Regions from separate parts of the Pseudomonas sp. P5_A12 genome, predicted to be linked through region 1. Evidence: predicted binding sites of a transcription regulator. Region 1 holds the regulator's gene; each other region holds the start of a gene.
The links. The regulator FliA, encoded in region 1, starts transcription of late flagellar genes. The targets are predictions, from matches to a motif close to CTAAAGTTTNNNNNNNNNNNGCCGNTAA.
Positions count from the first base shown of each region.

Region 2: a site for FliA is predicted at 2,207-2,234, ahead of flgM (flagellar biosynthesis anti-sigma factor FlgM). Genes of this name have one in related genera too.
Region 3: a site for FliA is predicted at 1,046-1,073, ahead of AC1DSG_RS09450 (methyl-accepting chemotaxis protein). Genes of this name have one in related genera too.
Region 4: a site for FliA is predicted at 11,711-11,738, ahead of AC1DSG_RS05535 (methyl-accepting chemotaxis protein). Genes of this name have one in related genera too.

Region 1 covers NZ_JBFUKU010000342.1:5-3,389, reverse strand. The annotation lists gene flhF (flagellar biosynthesis protein FlhF) at 1-1,310, shown strand, start outside; gene fleN (flagellar synthesis regulator FleN) at 1,427-2,257, shown strand; gene fliA (RNA polymerase sigma factor FliA) at 2,254-2,994, shown strand; partial or broken gene AC1DSG_RS27255 (response regulator) at 3,160-3,385, shown strand, end outside.
Region 2 covers NZ_JBFUKU010000175.1:8,141-11,683, reverse strand. The annotation lists partial or broken gene cheR (protein-glutamate O-methyltransferase CheR) at 1-282, opposite strand, end outside; gene AC1DSG_RS20755 (chemotaxis protein CheV) at 329-1,261, opposite strand; gene flgA (flagellar basal body P-ring formation chaperone FlgA) at 1,343-2,104, shown strand; gene flgM (flagellar biosynthesis anti-sigma factor FlgM) at 2,271-2,597, shown strand; gene AC1DSG_RS20740 (flagella synthesis protein FlgN) at 2,647-3,114, shown strand; gene AC1DSG_RS20735 (flagellar brake protein) at 3,208-3,543, shown strand, end outside.
Region 3 covers NZ_JBFUKU010000046.1:24,665-27,490, forward strand. The annotation lists gene AC1DSG_RS09450 (methyl-accepting chemotaxis protein) at 1-956, opposite strand, end outside; gene ampE (regulatory signaling modulator protein AmpE) at 1,205-2,041, opposite strand; gene ampD (1,6-anhydro-N-acetylmuramyl-L-alanine amidase AmpD) at 2,038-2,598, opposite strand; partial or broken gene AC1DSG_RS09465 (nicotinate-nucleotide diphosphorylase) at 2,752-2,826, shown strand, end outside.
Region 4 covers NZ_JBFUKU010000022.1:19,847-32,951, forward strand. The annotation lists gene mdcA (malonate decarboxylase subunit alpha) at 1-1,411, opposite strand, end outside; gene AC1DSG_RS05515 (nucleotidyltransferase domain-containing protein) at 1,738-2,322, opposite strand; gene AC1DSG_RS05520 (DUF6124 family protein) at 2,756-3,142, shown strand; gene AC1DSG_RS05525 (chemotaxis protein CheW) at 3,255-3,710, opposite strand; gene AC1DSG_RS05530 (Hpt domain-containing protein) at 3,703-9,600, opposite strand; gene AC1DSG_RS05535 (methyl-accepting chemotaxis protein) at 9,650-11,707, opposite strand; gene AC1DSG_RS05540 (chemotaxis protein CheW) at 11,855-12,388, opposite strand; gene pilH (twitching motility response regulator PilH) at 12,399-12,764, opposite strand; gene pilG (twitching motility response regulator PilG) at 12,822-13,105, opposite strand, start outside.

The sequences.
Region 1 (3,385 bases):
CTGATATGCGTCAGGCCATGAAACTGGTTCGTGATGAGCTGGGCGCTGATGCCGCCATTATTGGCAATCGCCGGATTGCCGGTGGTGTCGAGCTGACGGCTGCGCTGGATTACAAATTGTCGGCGCTGGCCCCGCGTGTTCCAAACATGGAACTCGAGGATGAGCTGCGCAAGTCCCAGTCGCGCATCGTGACTGCCCAGGCCGAATTGAGCCTGCGTGGCGACGGCGAAACCGAAGGCGACAAGACCACCAATCGCCAGTTGTTCGCTGGCCTGCCACTTACTGCTGCCGAGCCGCTGATCGAACCGACCTACTCCGAACCGCGTCGCGCGGAACCCGCCCCGGCACCTGCCGCCGGTGGCGTTGACCCACGTGCGTTCGACTCGATGCGGTTCGAACTCAATAGCCTGCGCGAACTGATGGAAGTCCAACTCGGCTCGCTGGCCTGGAATCAGCTGCAAGGCAGCCGCCCGGATCAGGCCAATCTTTGGCGTCGCCTGCAACGCATCGGTCTGTCCGGTCCGTTGTCCCGCGATTTGTTAGCTATGATTCCTGACATTGATGAGCCTCGTCAGGCTTGGCGCATGTTGCTGGCGCATTTGGCGCGCAAGCTCGTCACACCGGAAATCGAGCCACTGGAAGAGGGTGGTGTGATGGCCATGGTCGGTCCTGCCGGCATGGGCAAGACCACCACCCTGGCCAAGCTCGCCGCCCGTTACGTGCTCAAGTACGGCGCGCAGAATATCGCACTGGTGAGCATGGACAGCTTTCGCATTGGCGCCCAGGAGCAGCTCAAGACGCTCGGGCGGATTCTCAACGTCTCGGTGACCCACGTCGATCCGGGGCAGTCTTTGGTGCAGGCGCTCGAACCACTGCTGCGCAAACGCGTGGTGTTGATTGATACTGCGGGCCTTCAGGCCAACGATCCGGCACTGCGCATGCAACTCGAAAGTCTGGCCGGACGTGGCATCAAATCAAAAAATTATCTGGTATTGGCAACCACCAGCCAGAAACAGGTTCTAACGGCTGCTTACCATAGTTACAAGCGTTGCGGGCTCGCGGGCTGCATCCTGACTAAACTGGATGAAACGGCAAGTCTGGGCGAGGTATTAAGCTTGGCGATCAGTCATGAATTACCGGTGGTCTATCTGACCGATGGCCCGCGGATTCCGGATGATTTGCATCTGCCGCGTCGTCATCAGTTGGTCAGCCGCGCCGTCAGTGTGCAAATGCAGGAAGAACCCAGCGAAGAAGCCATGGCTGATATGTTCGCTGATATTTACCACAGCCCGACCAAGCAGGTCGGCTAAGGTAGTAATGAACAGTTTTTGTACCTACATCGATGGCCTGCCATGCATTGTTCCATTAGCGAACGCGCAGCCAGTAATGTGGCCTCCGTCTATGCAAGACAAGGTAAAGAAATAACATGGGCAGCATGCATCCCGTACAGGTGATCGCGGTGACCGGCGGCAAAGGTGGCGTCGGCAAGACTAACGTGTCAGTGAATTTGTCACTGGCCCTGGCCGAACTCGGCCGTCGCGTCATGTTGTTAGACGCTGACCTGGGCCTGGCGAATGTCGACGTCCTGCTGGGACTGACACCCAAACGTACCCTGGCTGACGTGATCGAAGGCCGCTGTGAGCTGCGCGACGTTCTGTTGCAGGGCCCGGGCGGTATTCGAATCGTTCCGGCAGCCTCCGGCACACAGAGCATGGTTCACCTGAGTCCAGCTCAACACGCCGGCCTGATCCAGGCCTTCAGCGACATCGGCGACAACCTCGACGTCCTGGTGATCGACACCGCCGCGGGTATAGGTGACTCGGTAGTCAGTTTCGTTCGTGCAGCGCAAGAAGTCTTGCTGGTGGTCTGCGACGAGCCGACTTCGATTACCGACGCCTACGCCCTGATCAAACTGCTTAACCGCGATTACGGCATGAACCGCTTCCGCGTCCTGGCCAACATGGCCCAGAGCCCGCAAGAGGGGCGTAATCTTTTCGCCAAGTTGACCAAGGTTACCGATCGCTTCCTCGACGTTGCCCTGCAGTACGTCGGCGCGGTGCCTTACGACGAAAGCGTGCGCAAGGCCGTGCAGAAGCAACGCGCCGTTTATGAAGCCTTTCCACGTTCCAAGTGCGCCCTGGCGTTCAAGGCCATCGCGCAGAAAGTCGATACCTGGCCATTGCCTGCCAACCCGCGTGGGCACCTGGAGTTTTTTGTCGAGCGGCTCGTGCAGCAGATGGCGGGCCCCGTTCTATGACAGCCAGTGGCTATAACCTCTACAAGACGTCGGCACGTGACGCGCAGTACGAGCTGATCGAGCGTTACGCGCCACTGGTCAAACGCATTGCTTACCACTTGCTGGCTCGTCTGCCAGCCAGTGTCCAGGTCGAAGACCTGATCCAGGCCGGGATGATCGGCCTGCTTGAAGTGTCGACCAAATACGACGCCAGCAAAGGCGCGAGTTTCGAGACGTACGCGGGCATACGAATCCGCGGCGCCATGCTCGATGAAGTGCGCAAGGGGGATTGGGCGCCGCGTTCGGTCCACCGAAATACCCGCATGGTCAGTGACGCAATTCGCTCAATTGAAGCTAAAACCGGCCGTGACGCTAAAGATCACGAGATTGCGGCCGAACTCCAATTAAGTCTCGACGATTATTACGGGATTTTGAACGACACCCTGGGCAGCCGCTTATTCAGTTTCGATGATCTGTTGCAGGACGGCGAACACGAAGGGCTGCACGAGGATGGCGCGAGTGCTCATCTCGAGCCGTCACGCGATCTGGAAGATGAACGCTTTCAGGCGGCGTTGGCGGACGCGATTGCCAATTTGCCGGAGCGCGAGCGACTGGTGTTGGCGCTGTACTACGACGAAGAGTTGAACCTCAAGGAAATCGGAGAGGTCCTGGGGGTCAGCGAATCGCGGGTCAGCCAGTTACACAGCCAGTGCGCGGCCCGTTTGCGGGGGCGTTTGGGGGAGTGGCGAGCGCGCTGAAGGCAGTGTGGGGACACTGCGAACGAGGCCGGTGGGGTTGTACTGCACCGGTCACGATCTGTTGTGCTCCAGACAGTCATCGAATGCATTGCCGGTTTGAATGAAATGGCGTGTCCAGGTGCTGGGCGCGTTTAAGACTGCTTGGAGGTCGAATTGGACAAGAACATGAAAATCCTCATCGTTGATGACTTCTCAACGATGCGGCGGATCATAAAAAACCTGTTGCGTGACCTGGGGTTCACCAACACGGTCGAAGCCGACGATGGCACTACTGCCATTCCGGTTCTCAACAGCGGAAGCATCGACTTTCTGGTCACGGACTGGAACATGCCTGGCATGAGCGGTATCGACTTGCTGCGCCACGTGCGGGCCGATGAAAAGCTCAAGCACC
Region 2 (3,543 bases), on a different contig from region 1:
TTGCGGCAACACCTTGTTCTTCAACACGTCAAAGGGATAGGTGTCACGAAACCACAAGGTTTCGTTGGTGGTCATGGCATCCACCACCCTCTCGCGCAAACCGCTGCGTGGCTGGGTCTGAATGCGCTGGACCAGCTCACCCAGCGACTTGATGCCCTGCTGTTCCATCAGTTTGTTGAGACGGCTCGAGACCAGGTACTGCTTGTTTTCACCGAGCAAAATGCCACAGGCTTTTTCCAGGAAGACCCGGAACTGTTCGAAATCCAAATTACCCGTAGACAAAGATGCCGCCTCTTAAATCGTGTGAACCAACAGGGGCAGAAGACCCCTAGCTGATGTCTGCTGCTTTGATCCGGTCGACTACCCGGGATGCCAGGTCATCAGGACGGAACTTTGCGAGAAAATCATCGGCACCGACTTTCTTGACCATCGCCTGATTGAAAACCCCCGACAACGAAGTATGCAGGATGATATGCAGCTTTTGCATGCGTGGGTCGTTGCGGATCTCGGCCGTCAGCGTGTATCCGTCCATCTCCGGCATCTCGATGTCGGAAATCATCATCAGGAACTCTTCTTCCGGCTTTTTCCCTTCGTCGACCAGCTTGAGCAGGTAATCCAGCGCTTGTTTGCCGTCGTTCAACGCCACCACTTCAACGCCGACGGTTTGCAGGCAACGGGTCACCTGTTTGCGCGCCACGGAGGAGTCATCGACCGTCAAGACCTTCAAGGACAAGGCCTTATGCCGGGTTTCGACATCGACCACACCCACCGAAATCGCGTCCGGTGTCGGTGCGACTTCCGCCAGCACTTTTTCGACGTCGATGATTTCGACCAACTGATTGTCGACCCGCGTCACAGCCGTCAGGTAATGATCGCGTCCCGTGCCCTTGGGTGGCGGATGAATCTCCTCCCAGTTCATGTTGACGATGCGCTCCACCGAGTGCACCAGGAAACCCTGGGTCTTGGTGTTGTACTCCGTGATGATCACGAACGGATTGCTTTGATCTTTCAACGCGCCGGAGCCGGTCGCCATCGCCAGATCAAGAATCGGAATGGTCGCCCCCCGGATACTTGCCACACCGCACACGACAGGACTGGATTTGGGTATCAGCGTGAGCTTGGGACATTGCAGCACTTCCCGAACCTTGAACACGTTGATCCCATAAAGCTGCTGGCCGTCGAGACGGAACAACAACAGCTCAAGGCGATTCTGCCCTACCAGTTGCGTGCGCTGGTTTACCGCATCCATAACACCAGCCATGCACCGACTCCTACACAACGCTTGAGTGTGTTGCGACGCGCTGTCATCACAAAACGGCACGGCGCTTGCTTTTTAACGCTTATGAACACAGAACCGACATTTTTTCGACGCCCGACCTCAATCCCTCGCCAATGGCTTTGCGCGATGTCGGTCGTCTGCTTGTTCAACGCAGGCAACCCTGCCCTTGCTGACACAGTAACCTTGCCTGACATGCTTATCGGCGTCACTCAGGGCTTTCTTGAGTTCACTGTCGAAGACTATTTGGCGTCCAGTCAAACCGAAGGTCGCTATGAGATCCAGGTCAACCAGCTCGATCCGCGACTGCGCATGCCCATGTGCGACAAGGAATTGACAGCCACTTTGGAGAGCCCGGCGACCCCGATTGGTCGGGTCACGGTCAAGGTCCGTTGCGACAGCACCGCCCCCTGGACTGTCTTCGTACCTGCTCAAGTCCGCCTGTTTCGCGACGTCGTCACCACCACTCGACCGCTCAAGCGAGCCGGCTTTATCGAGCAAGGTGACGTTATGCTGCGCGAACGAGATATCAGCCTGATCAACCAGGGTTACTTCACCTCCATGGACCAGGTAATCGGACAGAAACTGACTCGCCCAACGGTCACCGATCAGGTCCTGACGCAGGTCCACCTCGAACAGGCCGAAGTCATCACCAAGGGCGACCAGGTGGTGATTACCGCCCGCAGTGGTACGCTCAGCGTGCGCATGCCGGGCGAAGCCCTGTCGAATGGCGGCTTGCGTGAACAGATTCGGGTGAAAAACCTCAACTCCCAACGGGTCATCAAGGCGCAGGTTATTGCCCCGGGCCAGGTGGAAGTGGCCATGTAGGAATCTCTATCGGTGAAAATATGGCGCTGACCGCGGCTGTTTCATAAACTGCGCCGCACGCCGGAAATGCGCTGGTGCATGCACGCTCATTGATAAATGGGCCTAAAGTTTTTGCAGGGAGAGCCGAAAACATGGCAAGCGTCCAAATTCCCAGAGGTTTTTTATTATGGTCATCGATTTCAGCCGTTTGAACAGTTCCTCGTCACTGACCGGCAGTACACGTACCAGTGCCAACAAGGACACTGCCGAAGCCGGCAAACCCGCGCCGCTGGATACTCCCGCCGAACAGGCCAGTACCGCCAAAAGCGGGGAATCGGTACACCTCAGCAATGAGGCTCAGCAGTTGCAGAAGGTCAATGACAAGCTGCGCGATCAGCCTGCCGTCGACAACGCCCGCGTGGCCGAGTTGAAAGCAGCGATTGCCGATGGCAGCTATCAAGTCGACAGCAACCGTGTAGCCAGCAAACTGCTCAATTTCGAAGCCCAGCGCTAGGCCAAGGCCTGCGCCAGGCTTTTGGACGCTTAAAACCCCAAGGCCAGCCATGCACGACACTAATTTACTGCAACTGATCATCGACGACTTTGCTCCAGCACAACACTTGCTGGAATTGCTGCAATCCGAGTCCCTCGCCTTGCATGGTCGCGACATGCCACTGCTCGAAGACATTCTGGCGCGCAAACAAGCAATGATCATTCTGCTCGAACAGCATGGCCGCAAACGCAGCGAAATCCTCGCCAGCCTCAACCTGCCCACCAATCGCCAAGGCCTGGAGCAACTTGCCAGTCAATCAAGCGTCGGCGAGCAACTGCTGGAACAGAGCGACGCGCTGACAGCCCTGCTGACTCAGTGCCAGACAATCAATGTCAATAATGGTCAGTCGATCCAGATTCAGCAGGCCGCCACGGCCAATCAGTTGAAGATTCTCACCGGCGGCGAACCACCCGCGCTTTACGATGCCCGCGGATCAACCTCCGGGTTAACAAAGCCACGCCCGCTCAGTCAGGCTTGAATCTGTCGATGAGTTCGCTCTATCTAGGTGCGCCGCATGATGGCAATATGCCAGCATCTGCGCAACCATATTTTGTCCGGAGAATGATGAACCGTGTCCAATGCCTTAAACGCGGAAGACGCTCCGCAGCCACCCAAGGTGCTTTCCACGCAAATGGAGATCGTTGGCAACCTTCGGCAGCTACAAGAGAGTCATGATCCGCTGGTCATTACGTTCCATGAGCGCAAGCAGCGTTTCCAGAGCTACCTGGTAGATGTCGATCGTGACGCCGACATGATCGCCCTGGACGAAATGGTGCCCCGCGATGGCGAACGCTATCTGCTGGCGGGCGAATCGTTTCGGGTTGAAGGCTTCCATGAGGGCGTGCGCATCGCCTGGGAAAGCAACGGTCCACTGAGCATTGACGAATCCGACGACACACGCTGCTAT
Region 3 (2,826 bases), on a different contig from region 1:
TGCTCCAGTCGCTGCTGCAACTGTGTGCCGAGGAACTTCAGCGTGGCTTCATTGAGTTGGTAAGTTTGGTCCATCAGGCCGGTGACCTGATCGTAAAAGCCCTGCCAGGGTGTATCGAGTGTGTCCGCCATCACCACTTTTTCTTCGAACAGCTCACTGGCTTTTTTCAGCGAGGCCTTGCTGCTATCAGCTTGCGCAGCCAGGGTTTCGCGCGCTGCCTTGCTGGAGCCCAAGGCGTCCTGCAGCTTCAGGCTGTATTCACCCTGAAGCCTTTCGATCTGTGCCAACAGCTCATCAAATCGAGTGCTCGACGCAGAGTTGATAAAGCCTTGCCCCAGCGAAAAGGAACCCATCGCCCGGCCTTCGCCCAGCAGTTGGGTCACACGCGGAGTGACGCTTGTGATCAGTTCGCTCAGTTGACGCATATCGCTTTGGCTGTCACGACTGAGGCCGGCCTGAGTGGCGATGATCTGGCTGAAAATCTGCGCGTTGCCAAGCAGTTTTCCGATCATTCCACTTTTGCTTTGCACAGAGCTTTCCAATTGCTGGGTCTTGAACGCAGCGACCATTTCATCGCGTTTGTCGTCGAAAGCCGTGATCTGCTCCGGATCAGTGGTCATGGCCGTCATCCCCTGCAGGCGCGTGAGGATATTTTGCTCCAGCGTGCCGATCTTCGACTCGACATTGCCGGCCTTGCCGGACTGGCCCAGCGTGACGTTGATCTGTACCAGATTGTTCAGGGTTTCCAGGTCTCGCCGAAGGGTCAGGCCGCTGCCCAGCAGGTCGAGGCTCTGAAGTTCGACTTGCGTGCCCTGAAATTCACGATAGGAGTCGCGCACCAGATAAAAATTGGTAACCAGCATGGGCACAAGGAACAGCACGCTGATCAGGCTGAACTTCATGCCGAAGCTCAGGCGGTTCATCAGCGCGACGGCGGGATAGAGCAAGCTCTTCACTGGAAGTCTCCCTTTGAGTTCTTATTTTTATTTTTCAGGCGCTGACTGGCGGCAGATAGCCACTATTCAGTGCTATCCCTGTATATCTTAAATCGGCAGGATGTTTTGTAACTTAAGGTTAACGAAGGGCAACACATCCCTGTAATTGGATGGACTCGCCCAAGCCGAGGCGTCTATGCACCACGGTGGCATTCTATGAAAGCCAACGACAGCGAGGGCGAGTCCTTTCAATTACAGGGATCGGTGTGCTACGGGAAGACAGTCCACAGCGCAAAACCGGCGTACCAGAGCACCGCCGCGCGCAGTAGCAACTCCCAGATCCGGTCCAGGCTGTTGATGCCATCCGGTCCGACGACCGGGGCCGGAATTTCGCCGGCCACCATCCCGACCTTCTCGATCAACTGAGCGGCGCTGATGTTCCAGTTCAGCAACTCATTCAACATCACCCGGCCGACCGCCACAAAGTTACCGACCAGTGCAAAACTCGCCGCCAGCAACCGCACGGGCACCCAATCAAAGGCGTGACGCAATTGGGCCGCGCGCTCGACCACGGCCGGGTTCTGCCCATGTTCCTCGGTCAGTGCCAACAAGCGATAACTCAGGGCGGCAACCGGCCCCAGCAGGAAGTACCAGAAAATGACCGCAAAGAAACTCTGGTAAGCCTCCCACAGCAGGTGCGCTTCAACCCGTTCCAGCAATTGTTCGGCGCTTTCGGCGCAAATATCCAGGTCACGTTCGGCCACATGCTCAGCGGCTTGCAGGTCTTCCCGACGCCAAGCATCGCGAAATGGCCCCAGGCCGGCCAGCAGATCGCCGCGGCCCAGGCTGTAAATCACCACCAGCAAATGCACCGGTAACGCCAGCAGACCATAGGCCACGGGATCCAGCACCACCAGCAGCAACCCCAGCAGCGCAACCGGCAGCAACACCATAATGATAAGGATCAACCATGGCCGGTCGATCAGACGTGGCGTGACCTCAAGCTTGTTCAGCTCGCGCACCCAACCGCCATCACGTTGGACCCGATGACGCAGTGCCGAGAACTTCTCGATCCACACCGCCAACAGCAACACCAGAAAACTCATTGTCCTTCCTCTTTTGCCAGTGCCGCGCGATAGCGTGCCCAGTCGAACGCCGGTCCTGGATCGGTCTTGCGCCCCGGCGCGATGTCGCTGTGCCCACAAATGCGCTGCGCAGTGATGCCGGTGTAGGCGTTTTGCAGCTGCCGGGTCAAAGCCGTCAGCGCGAGATACTGAGCATCGGTGAACGGCAGATCATCCGTGCCTTCAAGCTCGATGCCCACCGAAAAATCGTTACAGGTTTCCCGGCCCTCGAAACTCGAAACACCGGCGTGCCAGGCACGCTCACTGCAAGAGACAAACTGTGTGACAGTGCCGTCACGCTCAATCAGAAAGTGGGCTGACACCCGCAAGTCAGCAATGCCTTCAAAATAAGGATGCTCCGTGACATCCAGACGATTCTGGAAAAATTCCTGCACCTTGCCGGTGGCGAACTGCGCTGGCGGCAAGCTGATGTTGTGGATCACCAGCAGGGAAATTTCGCCCGAGGGGCGCGCATTGAAGTTGGGTGAGGGGCATAAACGCACGTCCTGACACCAACCGCTCGCGGGGTCCAACTGCATACAGGTTCCTTCAGCGACGACTGTGTTGGCGCCCAGTATGCCGCGATAGACCCTCCGGATGCGATCACTTGCCACGAATGGAACGTCTATGAGGCCTTGGGTTGACTCGTGCCATGGCCCTATAATCGAGCCACTTTGTTTGTGGAGTCCGTTATGCCGAACCTACGTCTCGCCGACTTGACCGCCGAAATCGAAGCCAACGTACGCCGTGCGTTGCGCGAAGACATC
Region 4 (13,105 bases), on a different contig from region 1:
CGATGCCTTCTTCGGTCAGCAGGTGGGTGACGTCATCGCCGTAAATCATGATCGGCGCCAGCGGCATACCACTTTTCTTTGCCACTTCCACCGCGTCGAGGGTTTCGACGAAGGTCGGTTTTCCGCCCTCCTGAAAGGTCTCGACCATTTGCACCACGAGCTTTTTACCGCGTTCGAGCAAGGCTTCAGGCGCATCGTCATGGCGCATGTCGAGCCAGGCCGGCGTGCCATGACGGCGACCGCGCGGGTCATGGCCCATGTTCGGCGCGCCGCCAAAACCGGCGAGGCGTCCGCGGGTCACGGTGGAGGAATGACCATCGCCATCGACCTGCAGGGTCGCGCCGATGAACAGGTCCACCGCGTATTGCCCCGCCAGTTGGCAGAACATCCGGTTGGAACGCAGCGAGCCATCGCGCCCGGTGAAGAACACGTCCGGCCGGGCGGCGATGTAGTTTTCCATGCCCAGTTCGGTGCCGAAGCAATGCACGCTTTCGACCCAGCCGCTTTCAATGGCCGGGATCAAGGTCGGGTGCGGATTGAGCGTCCAGTTGCGGCAGATTTTGCCTTTGAGTCCGAGGGATTCACCGTAGGTTGGCAGGATCAATTCGATCGCGGCGGTGTTGAAACCGATGCCGTGATTCAGGGACTGCACGTTGTGTTTTTCGTAAATGCCGCGGATCGCCATCATCGCCATCAGCACGTGTACGGGCTTGATGTGCCGTGGGTCGCGGGTAAACAGCGGTTCGATGTAGAACGGCTTGTCCGCCACCACCACAAAATCGACCCAAGAGGCTGGGATGTCGACGCGAGGCAGGTCCGTTACGTCGTCCACCAATTGATTGACCTGAACGATGACGATGCCGTCGCTGAACGCAGCCGGTTCGATCAATGCGGGAGTGTCTTCGGTACTCGGCCCGGTGTAGATGTTGCCGGCGCGGTCGGCCATGAAGCCGGCGGAAAGCACGACGTTGGGAATCAGGTCGACCACCAGCCGCGCATAGAGCTCGATATAGGTGTGGATCGCGCCGACTTCCAGCAGACCGTCTTCCAGCAACTGGCTGATGCGCAGGCTTTGGGTGCCGGCGAAGGAGAAGTCGAGCTTGCGGGCGATGCCGCGTTCGAACAGGTCCAGATGCTCGGCGCGGCCGACGCTGGGCATGATCATGTGCAAATCATGCAGCTTGGCGGGATCGGCCTTGACCAGAGAGCGTGAAAGGAAATCCGCCTGCTTCTGGTTATTGCCCTCCAGCACCACGCGGTCGCCGGGCAGGATCAAGGCTTCCAGCGCCGCGACGATTTTGTCGGTGGGCAGAACCACACCGTCGGCGAGATCCTTGACCAACGCCAGACGCCGCTGCTTTTCGCTGCGCCGCCGCGTCCATCGCGAGTCGGGGGATATTGTTGTTGTCATGACCACTCCACGGGTTCGCTTTCGTGGGAGTCACCTTAGGAGTGTTGGGTGGGGGCATCAATCAAGCTGAGTGGTGGATCGTTACGGTCAGGGTAACGATAAGACAACCCCCGGTGGCGAGGGAGCTTGCTCCCGTTCGGCTGCGCAGCAGTCGTAAACCATTCCTCGCTGTGCACCTGATGCACATCGCTAACAGGATTTTGGGCCGGTTCGCGCCCCCAGCGCGAGCAGGCTCGCTCCCACAGGGGATTTGTGTGCACCGCAGATCCAATGTGGAAGTGAGCCTGCTCGCGATGGGGCCAGAACAATCACCGCAGATCTAAGTATTACGACGGATTTCCCCCCATCAGGTTGATCTTTTCCTGCTGTGCCACCCGCACGACAAAGCTGTTTTCAGCCGCCAGTTTTGCGGTCCAGTCGTCGGGGGTGTAGAGCGTCGGGTTGAGGACGCGGCCCAGTTGTTCTTCCAGTGGCATGAGCCGCTCCATCACTTCACTGTAGTGGAGGCTTTCGCCGATCAGCATGAGATCAATGTCACTGGATGCGTTTGCCGAATCCTTGGCAATTGAACCGTACACAAATGCCCAGGTGATCTGCTCGGCAAAGGGTTGCAGCGCCTGGCGTAAAGGCTCGGCAATACCAAAAGTCTTGCGGACGATGCCTGACAGTTCGGCATAGATCGGGCATTGCGGATTGGCTTGATAGTGGGTCTGGTTGCCCTGACGGCTCAGGGTCAGCACGCCGGCCTGCTGCAACCGATCCAGCTCGCGCATGAGGCTGCCTTTACCCACTTGAGCCCAGCGGGCGATTTCGTTGGCGTAAAAACTGCGGTCGGGTTTGCCGAACAACAAGCCCAGCACTTTTTGCTGAGTGGTCGTGAACAGGGCTTCGCTGAGGGAAAGGTTTTTCACAGTGGCAACCGATGAGTCCCAAAAAGGGAACGATAGGTCCCTTTTTGGGACTTTTCAACTTTCGCCGGTCGATTGGGGTTTTGTGTTTAAAAGTTTGTACGCAGGAAGGATTCGAGGCTACACAGTCCGGCGGCGCCGCCTACAGCAATGCCGGAATCCGCTGACTGGTGGGGTTTTGCGCTGAGCTTTATCGTTTGTGGGTCGCTGCCAAATCAGCGACCGGGCCTGGAATCCCGAGGTGTAGAAGGCGCAATAGCGCCCCTCATGACGTATGCTGCGCACCTTTAATGTGTGTACTCCGTTATGGCGGCTGTGCGCGGGAGACCTTCGGGTCTACCGGGTTTTCTCCACCTCGGGTTCCAGCCCGCGTACAGCTGCCACCCCTTCGGCTGGAACCGAGGGAGCAGCTGAAAATCATTACTGGAGATTCACTATGTTCAAAGCCACTCCCAATCCCCCGGAAACCGACACCGGTTCCGACGCATCCCTCGAAGCCGAAAAACTCAAGGAAGCCGCCGACCGCGCCTTCTCCTATTACTTTCCCCCTGCTCGCGACAAACCATCGAAACGCCGTAACAAATCCCAGCTCTTCACTGTATGCCCCGACATCGACGCCGAAGCCCTGCTGGCCAACGCCTCCGAAGACATGCTGTCGATCAGCGCGATTGCTGCCGATCTGGCGGACGATGTGGAAGGCTCACGCCGCTCGGTCGCCTTGGCGATCAGCCGAATGGCGGATGGCGTGCAGTTGTTGGTGGAGCGGGCGCTGGACCATTACGAGGCGTTGCAGATGCAGATGCGCGCTCAGGCCAAGGTTTAGCCGTTAGATTTGTGGTGAATTGAAGGTCGCCATCGCGAGCAAGCTCGCTCCCACATTGGATTTGCGGCGTACACAAAACCTGTGGGAGCGAGCCTGCTCGCGAAGGCGCCAGTCAGACCAACCCGGCACTCACCAGTAACTCCTCAAGCGCCAGTAAGTCCGGCACCTTGGCCACTTGCTCCCCCACCTGCACCGCCGCCTGCTCCAACGAACACAGCGGCACATCGACATAGCTCAACTGACTGTCGAGCTTGCATGACCGGGGGATTCCCTGCACCAGCAATGCAATGAACTTCAACGCGGGCCGACCGCCCAGCGCATTGAGAATCACGATCCGCGCCCGCTCGCCGATCACGACTTTATTGCCGCAGGCCGATTCAAAACTCAGCAATGGAATCTGCCGGTCGCGCCACTTCACCAACCCCAGGTACCACGGTGGCGTATCGAGATCGAACGCCCCCGGCTGATAGTCGATCAGCTCCGCCACCGCGACGTTGGGCAGGATCAGGTTGCGGTCGGCCAAGGGCAGCAACAGGCCGGTGATGTTGCTGGTGCGATGCTCAAGCATGGGTTTTGCTCCAGAGGGCAATGCTTTCGAGCAGCACCGATTCCTGGTACGGCTTGCCGAGGTAATCGTTAACGCCGATGGCCATCGCGCGGTCGCGGTGTTTCTGGCCGGTGCGTGAGGTGATCATGATGATCGGCAGGTGCTGCAAACGCTCGTCGGCACGTACTTGGGTCGCGACTTCGAAGCCGTCCATGCGCGGCATCTCGATGTCCAGCAGCATCAGGTCCGGCAGGTGCTCTTCGAGCAGCAGCATGGCGTCGATCCCGTCCTTGGCGGTCAGCACGTTCATGCCGTGGCGTTCGAGCAAACGACTGGTGACCTTGCGCACGGTCACCGAGTCATCGACCACCATCACCAGCAACGGTTTGTGTGGTTCGACCTCGGCGTCCTGAATCTGCGCCTGTTGCGGCGCAGGCGCCTGCATGGCGCGGATCAGCGCCAGCAAATCAAGAATGAGCACCACCCGGCCATCGCCCAGAATCGTCGCGCCGGACAAGCCCTGCACCGCCGCGAACTGCGGGCCGAGGCTTTTCACCACGATCTCGCGCGTTCCGGCCATGGAATCGACCTGCACGGCAATGTGCCGCTCGTTGCATTGCACCAGCAACACCGGCAACGGCAGGTTTTGGCCCAGTAGTTTCGGGCGGGTGCTGGTTTTCAGCAACTCACCGAGGTAGCACAACTCATAGTCCCGCCCGGCGTACTTGTACCTTGGAGGATCGAGTCGGTAATGCCCTTCAAGTTCGTTGGGCAGCACACGGATGATGCCGTCGATGGTGTTCAGCGGGATCGCATACTGATCTTCAAAGCACTGCACCATCAGTGCGCGGTTGACCGACACGGTGAACGGCAGGCGAATCCGGAAATGCACGCCCTGCCCCGGCACCGAGTCGATGACCATCGTGCCGCCGAGCTGGCGGACTTCTTCATGGACCACATCCATGCCGACGCCCCGTCCGGAAATCTGGGTGATCTTCTCGGCCGTGGAAAACCCCGGTTGCAGGATAAACTGCAGCACGTCGCGATCACTGATGTCGGCATCCGCGGCCAGCAAGCCGCGCTTGATCGCCTTGCGCCGCACCGCGTCCAGCGGCACGCCGGCACCGTCGTCGCGGATGTCGAAAATCATGTCGCCGCCCTCGCGGGACAAGTCGAGTGTGATCCGCCCCTGGGCCGGTTTGCCGGCCGCGATTCGCACTTCGGCCGATTCCAGACCGTGGTCCACGGCGTTGCGCAGCATGTGTTCCAGCGGCGGCGCCATACGCTCGAGCACGTTGCGGTCCATCTCGCCTTCAGCGTTGCCGACGATGAATTCCACGTCCTTGCCCAGTTCGCTGGAGACCTGCCGTACGATGCGCTTCAAACGCGGCAGCACCCGCTCGAACGGCACCATGCGCGTGCGCATCAGGCCTACTTGCAACTCGGTATTGATGCGGCCCTGCTGTAGCAGCAGGTTTTCCGCGTCCTGATTGCGTCGGTCGAGGGTTTCCTTCAGATCCAGCAAGTCAGAGGCCGATTCGAACAGCGCGCGCGACAGTTGTTGCAATTGCGAATGACGGTCCATTTCCAGCGGGTCGAATTCTTCGTAGCCCAAGCGTTCGGCGTCGACTTGCTGGCGGCTGAGTATGCGTCCCTGGGTTTCGGTATCCAGCCGGCGCAATTGGTCGCGCATCCGCTCGATGGTGGTTTCCATCTCGCTCAGGGTGACCTGCGCATCGTTGACCTGCTGCTCGATACGGCCCCGGAAAATTGACGTTTCGCCGGCCAGATTGACCAGGTCGTCGAGCAGTTCCGCCGAGACCTTGACCATGTCGGCGCCCGCTTCCGCTTGTAACGCGGGCGTCTCTGGCTTGGCGGCGGGCGTCACACCGGCCGGCTGGAGTACGGCCGGATGGCTGAAATTCTTGATCGCGTCGATCAGTCGGTCAGCGGGCGGCAATGGCTGCCCTGCGCGGGTCGCATCGAGCATCTGCGCCAATCGGTCGTGACTGTTTTGCAACAACGTGAACAGGGCCGCGCTCGGTTGCAGCGAGCCTGCCGAGAGGCTTTCGTAAAGAAACTCCAGCTCATGGGCAAGGTCGCCAATCGGCACGATTTCGACCATTCGCGCACCGCCCTTGAGCGTGTGCAGGTCACGCAACAGGGTTTCCATTTCTTGTCGGTTCGACGGTTCGGCTTGCCAGCGCACGAGCGCGGCGCCGGAGTTTTCGATGATGTCGAAACCTTCCTCGAGGAAGATCTCCAGCAACTCGGGATCATGCCCCGGCGAATCCTTGACCTGCGCGGGCTCCGCCGCTTCAGTGGCGCTGGCATGGCTCTGACGAAACTCGCGAATCGCCTCGATCAGCTCGCCCGGGTTCCCCAACGGCTGCTGATTCTGCAACTGCTCCAGCAGCACCGCGAGACGGTCATGGCTGTGCTGCAGCAACTGCGCCAGGCTTTCACTGTGGCTGTAACGGCGGTCGACCAAGCCTTCGTACAGGCTTTCCAATTCATGGGCGAGGTCACCGACCGGCTGGACTTCAGCCATCCGCGCCCCACCTTTGAGGGTGTGCAAATCCCGCTGCAAGGATAACAGCGGTGCGGCGTTGTCCGGGTCGCTCAACCAGCGTTGCATCGCGTGGCCGGCGCTTTCGAGGATATCCACCGCTTCTTCGAGGAAGATCGAAACGATTTCGTCATCCAGATCTACCTGGGTCGCCGCTTGCTCCAGTTCAGCGGTGGCGCTGCCCAGCTCGCGGATGCTCAGGGTACGGCTGCCATCACTGCGAATCAGGCCCATGGACGACGGATCAAGGCTTTCATCCAGCAAACCGCGCAAGGCCCGTATGCGTTCCGGTTGCGGGCTGATTTCCTGGCCGGCGGCCAGTTCATCCAGCATGTTGATCAACGCTTCGTGAGCCAGTTGCGCCTCATGAAAAAACCGCTCGCTGACCGCCAGGCTGCTCTCTTCCACCGCGCCGTACAGGTCGAGCAAGGCTTCGCAGAGCGCATCCACCGGATGCAAATCGGCGAGGTGCGCGCCTTCGCCGAGGGTGGTCAGATCATCGAGCAGTGCGGTCAGTTCCTGACGCTCGCCGGGACGCTGCTGCCAGCGCTGCAACAGGCTTTCGGCGTCCAGCAGGATGTCCATGCCTTGGGACAGGAAGTTGTTGATCAGCTGCGGATCGCGCTTGGCTCGCAGCGAGGTATTGGGCGTGCTCGACAGGGTTTGCAGACGCTCGGCGAGTAACGACCGGGTGCGTTCGATCAATGGGCCGGCGCCGCGTATCTGCGCCAACGGATCCGTTTTGAGCTGTCGCAACCCGAGCCGGAACAACCCTTCGGCTTCCAGCAACAACTCGACTTCGTCCAGATCCAGTGCGATCAGGTGCGCCTTGTACTCGCGGGCGAGTTGATCCAGAGCCGTCGCCAGCTCGGCAATCGGCAAGACCCCGGCCATCGAGGCACTGCCCTTGAGCGTGTGCAACGCCCGCTGCAACTCGTCGCTGGCCTGAAGTGGCACATGCTCGGCGGCCTGATCGAGAAAGCGGATGAGGCTGGCCAGATGGGTTTCGGCTTCTTTGCGGAAGATCTCCAGCAACAGCGGGTCAAGGGCTGCCACGTCCTGGGTATCTTCATCGCTGGCCGGCGCATCGCCCTTGGCAAGGGCATGTGCGCGTGCGGCTAACTGGTCGGCATCATTGCGCTGACGCTGGGCATTGTCGGCGTATTCGGCCACCAGTTCCGGCAGTAAATTCAATGTATCCGTCAACAGTTGCTGCACGGTAGCCCCTGGCGCGACGCTGTCCTCCAGCACACGGTTGAGCAAGTTTTCCATCGCCCAGGCCAGCTCGCCCAGCACCAGTGCCCGGACCATCCGGCCACTGCCTTTCAAGGTATGAAAGGATCGGCGCAATTCGCTCAGGGCCGACTTATCGTCGGGGTTGGCCGCCCAGCGCGGCAAGTATTCCTGGAGTATATCCAGGACTTCATCGGTCTCTTCGAGAAAGACTTCGCGCAGTTCATCGTCGACCGGTTCTTCACCGGCGGGGGGCGGCAACAGGCTGTCCGGTGTGGTCAATGCAGGCGGATTGACGGAAGACACGGGACTGGTCAGCACATCGGCCAGCGACTGCACGATCTCGGGGTCATCGAGCTCCTGCATTTCCTGCATGACCTGGGCTTCGCTCGGGCTGAGGACCTCGTCGAGCATTGGCACCTGCCGTTCGCTGGGGAAAAACCCAAGCGACGCCAAACTCTTCTCGGCGACGTCGAGCAGTTGTTCACCCGGCGCTTCCGGATCGTCGCCAAGGCGCTCCAGGTAATACTCGATGCTGGTGACCACGTCGGCCAGGCTGTCCAGCTCCTGCCAATCGGGTTGGTCCGGCTCCAGCAGCAAATGCTCGCGAATGAAGTGATTGCAGGTTTCGATCAGGCTCGCCGCACGGCTCAACGGGATCATCGACAAGGCGCCACGCACCTGAGTCAGCAAGGCCGGCAACGCCTGCAAATGCTGGCGATCCCAGTCGGCATCGATGTAGTCGACGATCATGTCCTTGGCCTGTTGCAGGCAGATGCGCGCCTCACGAATGACGATCTGGTGGATCTGCGTCAGGTCAGTGGTCGGCAGTCGACTTTCTTCCAGACTCTCGGGCTCTACCGTGCCCATCATGCCGGCCAGATTGGCTTCGACGTAGAGCAAGGCGCCCGCGACGTCCATGAGGATCGCGTCGTTGGGTTCGCGCTGGCCCTGAACCAGGCTCAGCACCACCGCCAGTTGATCGATGATGACTTTGCGCGGCTGGCCAAACCCCAGCACCGCCAGAGTGTCGGCGATTTGCCGCAGCGGCGCCAACAGGCTGTCGAGGTCCGAGGTGTGCTGGCGGTCGCTGCGCACGAACAGGTCCAGGCGCTCCTTGACCCGCACCAGCTCTTCACAAAGCGCAGCCAGCACCGAGCGCATGGCATCGCGGTCGGGGCCGGCCAGCCGTGCCCGTTCTTCATCGACCATCGCGCTGTCGGGCAACGCGTCGTCCAGTGAGTAGCGATCTTTCATGGTCAGCATCTGCCCGGTGGGATGATCGGCCTTGGCAATGTAGAACAGCAAACTCTTGAGCAACTCCGGCGGTGCCGGTTTATTGATTGCGTGGATGCCTTGTTCGAGCAAACGCTTGAGTTCATGGTCAGCCTCCTTGAACAGGCTGCGCAGCGCCGGGCTGTTGGCTATCACGCCGGCGCGCATACCTTCGACCAGCGCCGAGGCGACTTGCCACAGCGGACTCAGAGGCGCTTTGGCGCACAGCCCTTCAAGGCGTGAAAAAACCTTCGCCAGATAATCGAGGTGGGTGTGGTCATCCTGCTCCCGCAGCAACCCGACCAGCGCCATCTGCAGCATCTGCCGCAATTTTCCCAGCACATTGTCGAAATCCGCAGGCTCCAGCAGTGCCAGCGCTGCGTTGTCCAACGGTAGCAGCTCTACGAGTTGCGGGCTGAACAGGCTGGTTTCCGAGAGCAGGGTTTCCCCCCGGGCACTGCGCAAATCGTTGAGCAGCGGCAACACCACCAAGGGCAGGTCACGGCGCGCACCCTGCACCCGGTCGAGGTATATCGGCAGCTGCCCGAGGGCTTGCATCAACAGGTGCAGCGCCTCGTCACGGTAGCTGATGCGGTTGTGCTGCAGGGCGCGGGTCAACTGTTCCATCTCTTCGGCGAGCAGGGCCGCACCGTAGAATTCGACCATCTGCAAACTGCCGTGCACCTGATGGATATACGCCTGGCATTCGCTCAAGGCGTACAACGCCTGCGGGTCATCAAGCAGGGTTTCGATAGCTTGATGGGCCAGCTTCAGCGTTTCGGCAATCTCGCCTTTGACCCATTCGAGGGCCACATAGTCGTGCCGATCACCCATAACCACTCCAGTCCCTACGCCAATCAAAAATCATACGCCTGTGGACGGTTCACGCTTTGTCTGCCGCCTGCGCCTTGGCGGCCGGCAAGGTGAAGCCGGACACCGAACGCCGCAGCTGACTGGCCATTTTCGCCAGGTTGCCGATGCTCTCGGCGGTGGCAGTGGAGCCGGACGAGGTCTGCGAGGTGATCTGTTGAATCACGTTCATCGTCAGGGAAATCTGCCCGGCCGAAGAGGTTTGTTGCTGCGCGGCGTTGGAAATACTCTGGATCAACGCGGCGAGGGTCTTCGATACGCCTTCGATTTCTTCCAGGGCCACACCGGCATCCTGCGCCAGACGCGCACCGCGCACCACTTCGGTGGTGGTCTGCTCCATCGAAATCACCGCTTCATTGGTGTCCGTCTGGATCGCCCGCACCAGGGTTTCGATTTGCCGGGTCGCGGCGGACGAGCGTTCGGCCAGGCGCTGGACTTCATCGGCCACCACCGCAAAACCGCGCCCGGCGTCACCGGCCATCGATGCCTGGATGGCCGCGTTGAGCGCGAGGATGTTGGTCTGATCGGCAATGTCATCGATCAGGCTGACAATATCGCCGATTTCCTGAGAGGACTCACCCAGACGCTTGATGCGCTTGGCGGTGTCCTGAATCTGCTCGCGAATGTTGTCCATGCCGTGGATGGTGTTGTGCACCACCTCGTTGCCCTTGTTGGCAATTTCCACCGAGCGCTCGGCCACGGCCGAAGACTCAGCAGCGTTGGCCGACACTTGGTCGATGGACTGGGCCATGTCGTTGATAGCCGTGGAGGCTTCGCAAATCTGCTGCGCCTGATGCTCCGAGGCTTGCGCCAGGTGCATGGCGGTGGCCTGGGTTTCCTGCACGGCGGCAGCCACCTGACCGGCAGTGAGGTTGATGGTCGCGACCAAGTCGCGCAACTGATCCACGGAATAATTGATCGAGTCGGCGATGGTCCCGGTGAAGTCTTCGGTTACCGAGGCGGTAACGGTCAAGTCGCCGTCGGCCAGGTCTTCGATTTCATCCAGAAGTCGCATGATCGCGGTCTGATTGCGTTCGTTTTTCTCGGCGGTTTCCCGAAGCTGGCGGTTGGTTTCGCGAACCATCACCAGGCCGATCAGGATGATCGACATGAGCGCCAGCAGACCCAGCACGTAACCGCCGATGGTGTCGACATTGCGCCCGCCGGCGAGGTTTTCGAAACCGATGGCCAGGTGCGAGGCTTCGTCGAGCAGGGTTTGCGACAGGGTGAAAATGTTGGTGGCTGACTCGCGGACCTTGAACAGTTCGGGCGAGGTTTCGAGGATTTCATCCACCGAACCGGAGACGAATTCGAACAGTTCGGAAATCTCGCTCAACCGGGCGCGGGCATCTCGGTCTTCGACCTGGCTGATCCTCAGCCCCACGTTGCCCTGAAGCATGCCGTTGAGCACCAGGCCGAAACGCGCGGCGTCGCGACCGAAGGCATCGGCGGCCTGCTGCGAGTTTTCGTCACCGGACAGCACGGTGTTCACCGCACCCAAAATACGCTCGGCCAGCAGCGATTGACGCTGGGCCACCGCAACCTGCGCAGCCGGCGCCCCACGTTGCAGGAGGATTTCGACGACTTTCTCGTACTCGACCTGCAACTGCGGCACGGTTTCGGCCAGGGTCGCGGCGACCTGATGCAGCGACAGCACAGTCTGTTCGCTGGAGAGGATCGCGTCGGTGTTTTTCAGCAAGCGCTCCCAATCGGCCTGCACGGCGCGCATTTCCGGGCGCACCGTGGATGGCGCGGGCGGCAGGCCGGTGGCCGGGTCGCCCTTCTTCAGGTAACCCCAACGCAGCGCAAAGTCATTGCGCGCATCGCTGAGCAATTTGAACGCAGCCGCTTTGCCGGCGGCGGCTTCGGTGGCATTTTTGGCGATGCGCTGGGACAGCACGCGCAGCTCACCGGCATGGCCGATGTACTGTTTGTCGTACGTGGCTTGGGTGTTGAGGTAAGCGAAATTGGCGAACAGCAGCATGATGAACACGATGAGCGCGATAAACAGCGCGACGATCTGCGAGCGGCTGCGCGATCCTTCTGGCTTGCCTGTTTTTGCTTTTATCATCGGTCCTCGCCTGTTAACCAACACCCTTTAATGCTTGCCGAAAACCCTGTGGGAGCGAGCCTGCTCGCGATTCAGGCGCCGCGGTGTCTCAGGAACACCGCGTTATCATTCAATCGCGAGCAGGCTCGCTCCCACAAGGGGCCGGGTTTATAGCGCGACATGCATAAAGCTTTGCGACTGCGCCAACGCAAACGGGCTGAACACTTGCCAGATCTGCTCACGCTGGAATCGGCCTTTGACGTACGCCGACATTGGCCCGCCCCACTGATCTGCCGGTTCCAGGCTGTCCTGGGCAAAATGCTGCAAGCCGAAGACTTCGTCGACCAGCAACCCGGCAAACACCTCGTCATGTTCCACCACCAACACCCGCCGCTGCTTGCGCGTCGCCGAGACTTCGTGGCCAAAGAAACCGTACAAGTCCATGATCGGCAACAATCGCCCACGCAGGTTGGCCACCCCTTTGACCCAGGGTTTGACGCCCGGCAACTGGGTGAAACGCGGTTCATGCAGGACTTCGCTGACTTCGCCCATCGGTGCGACATACCAACCCTCGCCCAAGCGAAAACCAATGCCGCTCCAACTGTCCTGCCGGGTCGGCTGCGACGGCAAATCCGCCGCCAGCAGACGGCAGCGCTGGTCGATCTGCAGCAGCAGTTCGAAAGCCGTCAGCGACTCGCTCATGGTCGGACGATCAACCGGCCAACACGTTGTTCAGGGTTTTGATCAGGGTCTCTTCATCGACCGGCTTGGTCAGGTAATCCCTGGCGCCCTGGCGGGTGCCCCAGACCTTGTCGGTTTCCTGATCCTTGGTGGTGATGATGATCACCGGGATGTGCCCGGTGTCCGGGTCTTTGGTCAGCTGGCGAGTCGCCTGAAAACCGTTGAGGCCGGGCATGACGATGTCCATCAACACGGCGTCGGGTTTTTCCTGACGGGCCAGGGCCACGCCGTCGGCACCGTTTTCGGCTTTCAACACTTCGTGACCGTGCTTTTCCAGCATGCCGGTCAGTTTGTACATTTCGGTCGGCGAATCATCGACGATCAGAATACGTGCCATGGTCTTCCCCATTCTTGTCGACGCCGGGCCCGCTGGCCGAGCATCACTGTGCGTGTCCTACTGCGGCAAAACGGCGGCGAAGCCCGGAACATGGGCCTGGATCGCGTTCAGCAGTTCTTCCTTGCTGAAAGGCTTGGTCAAAAACTGATCGGAGCCGACGATGCGCCCCTTGGCCTTGTCGAACAGCCCGTCCTTGGACGACAGCATAATCACTGGCGTGGACTTGAACGCACTGTTGTTCTTGATCAAAGCGCAGGTCTGATAGCCATCCAGACGCGGCATCATGATGTCGACAAAGATAATGCCGGGATGATTATCGGCAATCTTGGCCAGCGCATCGA